One region of the Acidovorax sp. DW039 genome, then DNA from elsewhere that is predicted to be linked to it. Evidence: predicted binding sites of a transcription regulator. Region 1 holds the regulator's gene; the other holds the start of a gene.

Region 1 (2,185 bases):
GAAGCGCTCGGGCAAATGGGCGTAGGCGTACAACGCGATGCGGTCAGGGCGCAGCTGTGCAATCTGCTTCAGCGTGCGATCAAATGACTCAGGAGTTTGCCGCGGCAAGCCGTAAATCAGATCGACGTTGATGGAGTCGAAGCCGATGGATCGTGCAGACTCGACCAAGGCAAACACCTGCTCGGCAGGCTGCACCCGGTGCACAGCCTTCTGCACTTCTGCATCGAAATCCTGCACACCGAAACTCAGCCGATTGAAGCCCAGTTCAGCCAGCAAAGCCAACCTGTCGGCGTTGACAGTGCGGGGGTCCACCTCAATCGAATACTCACCGCCTGGCGCAAGGGTAAAGCTGCGCTTGAGCATGGACATCAACTCACGCAGCCCAACGTCGGAAAGGAACGTTGGAGTGCCGCCCCCCAGATGCAGCTGGCTGACCACCTGCCCTACACCACACTGGGCCGTGTGCAGGTCAATTTCCCGGCTCAGGTACCGCAGATAAACATCGGCGCGATCATGGTGTTTGGTAATGATCTTGTTGCAGGCGCAGTAGTAGCATAGCGACTCGCAAAAAGGAATGTGCACATACAAAGACAGTGGCATCGCCTTGGCACCGGTACCCAGCCCCCGCTGTGCGAGGGCCAGCGTGTAGTCCTCCTGCCCGAAAGCCTCCACGAAACGGTCCGCCGTGGGGTAGGAGGTGTATCGGGGGCCCGGCACATCAAACCGGGTGAGTAGTTCTGGGGTTACTGCGGTCATGGGGATATCCTTGCGTACTGGCTTACTGTGCCGCAGCCTTCTTTTTGCGTCCTTGACCTGCATCAAGTGAAACGATCTCCACTGGAGCGACAATTTGATGCATATCATCTGCTACTACTCGCAGACCGAGGCATGCCGGCCTCCCTCGTCGGGCACGATATGTCCGAACTACATCCAGGTATCTGTGCCATGAATCCGCTCACCATCAAAGTCGCTTGCTCAAACTGCAATCTGCGAGAACTTTGTATGCCTGTCGGCCTGAACGAAGAACAGCTCCAGCGCATCGACGAGGTGGTCGCAGTGCGCCGCAAGGTCAAGCGTGGCGGCACCCTTTTTCGCAATGGTGAGGCGTTCACATCGCTGTATGCCATTCGCACGGGCTTTTTCAAAACCTGCGTGGCGACGGAAGATGGCCGCGATCAGGTGACCGGGTTCCAGATGGCTGGTGAAATCATTGGTCTCGATGGCATCGTGAATGAACACCACACCTGCGATGCCGTGGCACTGGAAGACGCTGAAGTGTGCGTCATGCCGTTTGACCGCATTGAAGAGCTGTCGCGCGAAGTGACTGCCCTGCAGCACCACGTCCACAAGATCATGAGCCGCGAAATCGTTCGCGAACACGGGGTAATGCTGCTGCTGGGCAGCATGCGTGCTGAAGAGCGCCTTGCGGCCTTTTTGCTGAATCTGGTGCAGCGCCTGCATGCGCGCGGGTTTTCCCAGTCTGAACTGGTGCTGCGCATGACGCGTGAAGAGATTGGCAGCTATCTGGGTTTGAAGCTTGAAACTGTCAGCCGCACTTTCTCCAAATTTGTGGAAGAAGGCACTGTGGAAGTGCGACAGCGTCACGTCAGGATTCTCGACACCGACGCCTTGCGACGCATTGTCAACAACCAGCAGGCCTGCCACTAGGCCCACTGACGGAGCAGTAACCAGCTGCGTTCAACACACAATCCCTTCCCCGTTATCGCAACGCGGAAGGGATTTTTGTTATCAAGAGCAGGAAGGCGTCTTGCGGCAGTCGTCCGGGCGATCGTGCTCAGGTACAGGGCAGCGATTCAATTCAAACGGCGACATGGCCAGCAGTGTCGTCAACGCACTGGAAACCATGGTGAGTATCCAGAACGCAAAAAAAACGACCGTGTAAACACCACTGCGCGACAGCCCCAGAGGGTGACCAAACCAGTGCAGATCCTCCGGGTCCACCAAGGCAAATACCAGCATCTCCAGGCCGCCCGCCACCAGGAAGGCGGGCCATGCAATCCACATCAGGCGTTGCGTCCACATCGTTCTGTCTCCTTGCTGCTTGGCTTCAGGCTGAGCTCTTCACAAAGAGCATCGGGACCAACTTAACTCAGCGCGGCTGGTCCTTCAAGGGGGTTAGCGCGTGGTTTCGGCCCTTCACGGCAGGCAACATGCTGGGGTCTGC
Region 2 (2,185 bases), 320 kb from region 1:
TTTTCCAGGCCGACGAGGTTGGGGTCTGCGGACGAGAGGTGGAATTCCTTGTGGATCACAGCCTCGGCGGGGCGCACTTCCACGGCAATCTTGCTGAAGGTGACTTCGGAGTAGCCACGGTCAAACTCGCGCATGATGCCTTCGGTGCCCTTGGTGTAGCCCGTGGCCACCACCACCTTGTCGGAGAGGTCCAGGCCCTTGAAGCTGTGGGCGATGCGCTCGTCAATCGTCCAGGCTTCGTTGTCGTCAAAGCCAGCCAGATCCATCAGCATGGCGTTGACGCCATTGGCTTTGAGGATCTCGACCGAGTTGAACGCGCTGTGCGATTCGCCAATGGAGGCCAGCACCTCGCGGGCTGCCAGCAGCACATCCTTGCGGCTCAGGTAGCCGCTGGCCAGCACGTGGTGCATGGCACCCAGGTATTCACGGGCCTGGGCAATGCGCTGGTCGATGAAGGCATCGGCCACATCCAGTGGCAGGCCCAGATCAGCGTAACCGGCGTTGAGCTTTTTGAGGCTGGTGGCCAGCTGGGCCAGCGCATCCTGGTAGCCCTTGCCTTCAGCGAACAGGGCGTAAATACCGCGCTCACCCGTCTTCTTGTGCTCCAGCAACTGGTTTGTCACGCCCGAGTAGGCAGACACCACGTAAATGCGGCCATAAATGCGTTTGGGGTCGTGCAGCACGATATGGCGCAGCACATCGCCAAAGGCAGTCATGGAAGTGCCGCCGATTTTCTCGACAGAGATCTTGGAGGAGTTGACGTCTGACATGGACAGGCTCAGGGGAGCAAAAGGGTTAGAAGGCCGTAGGGGCGCTGCTCCGCGGGCGGCGAGAGCAAGCCCTCTATTTTCCACGACTTTTGAACGGGTCTTTGCAGAGCACGCGGCGCCTTGGCTATGGGCACCGAGGCAGGGGGCTGACAGGCCTGAATGAAAGCCTATCGGTCAGGCATACGAGATGGAGTCGCCTCGCCCTCTTGGGGAGGTGATGAAGGCTCAGATTCAGCCCCCAGGCCCCATTCTTCCCAATCGTCGCCAAACAGCTCCGCCGGGTGCTGGGTGCGGTCAGATCCATTGCCGCAGCGCATGTCCTTGGCCGGGCAGTAGAGATTGCAGCCCCAACATATCCGCTCGGGATGGGCGGGAGCTTTTGGAAACTTCTTGACGGCCATGGTGAGGTTCGGGCGTTCAGGTCACGACACACGCACTGTTGGGCGGAATCGACCGTCCGGCGATGGATTGCATTTTTCGAATGCAATCCATTTTGCCGAGGTTGATGGACATCGAAACATCGTTGAGCCACAAGCATGATCTGGGTCATCCGATGGTCAGATGGACGCCGCACAGGACCAGCCGTCGGTTTGTAGTCAATGTGTAGACAATGCACGGCATGAACCACTTTGCGCACACCTACCGCTATGCCGAACCCTCGGCGGTAGACCTGCACGCCGCGCCCCAGCTTAGGCTGGCAACCTCCTCGCCCGGCGCGGTAGAGCATCCTCATTTTTTTGAAGGGCGCCTACACCAGCCGCACCTTGCCGCCCAACTGCTCAGCGCTGTACACCTTCTGGTCGGGTCACGGTTTTTTACCCCACCCAACACGGTGGCCAAAGCCATTGCCTTGGCCGATCCGGTGGTCACCGCGGGGGCTGGCATGTTGCGGCTGGAGGGCTTTTCGGGCTGCTGCAGCACCTATATCCGGGTGGACCTGGAGCCAGCCTCGTACGCTGGCGACATCGTGGGCAAGGGCACCACCAACGTGGATTTCAATGCCCCCATGCGTGCCGCGCTGGCCCGTGTGCGTGACGCTGACGGTCTGGCCCTTTCCGTAGGGCGTTCTGAATTTGCCATGCGCTCTGGTGCCACCCAGGTGCTGGAGAAAAAGGTGGATTTGCCTCTGCGTTGGCTGCGCAGCATGGTTGCCGTGCAGGCGTACCAGGCCGCCATGCAACGGGTGCTGCAGGTGGATGCTGTGCCTGCCCTGCGTTTTTTGCGCAGCCTGCCCAAGGCATCCACCAGCAAGACGCCGCTGTGGGTAGTGGGCGGGCCGCAGGGGTTGCGCACCACGGCACAACCCAGCGCAGGGGGTGTGCGCTTTACCGACAGCAGCCGCCTTCGCATTCTGGAAGCCTTGCTGCCCCAGGCGCGCACGCTGAGCGTGTACGCCGACCCGCAAGGCCAGGCCA

Evidence for each region. The regulator FNR, encoded in region 1, switches genes on or off when oxygen is low (the NO sensors DNR and NnrR bind a similar motif). The targets are predictions, from matches to a motif close to TTGATNNNNATCAA.
Region 2: a site for FNR is predicted at 1,273-1,286, ahead of AACH87_RS12170 (DUF3079 domain-containing protein). Genes of this name have one in related genera too.

Annotation. Positions count from the first base shown of each region.
Region 1 covers NZ_AP029019.1:3,034,914-3,037,098, forward strand. Annotated here, with positions in the region: gene hemN (oxygen-independent coproporphyrinogen III oxidase) at 1-756, opposite strand, end outside; gene fnr (fumarate/nitrate reduction transcriptional regulator Fnr) at 946-1,668, shown strand; gene AACH87_RS13530 (hypothetical protein) at 1,750-2,043, opposite strand; gene AACH87_RS13535 (FixH family protein) at 2,111-2,185, opposite strand, start outside.
Region 2 covers NZ_AP029019.1:2,719,131-2,721,315, forward strand. Annotated here, with positions in the region: gene AACH87_RS12165 (aspartate kinase) at 1-770, opposite strand, end outside; gene AACH87_RS12170 (DUF3079 domain-containing protein) at 938-1,171, opposite strand; gene AACH87_RS12175 (SWIM zinc finger family protein) at 1,390-2,185, shown strand, end outside.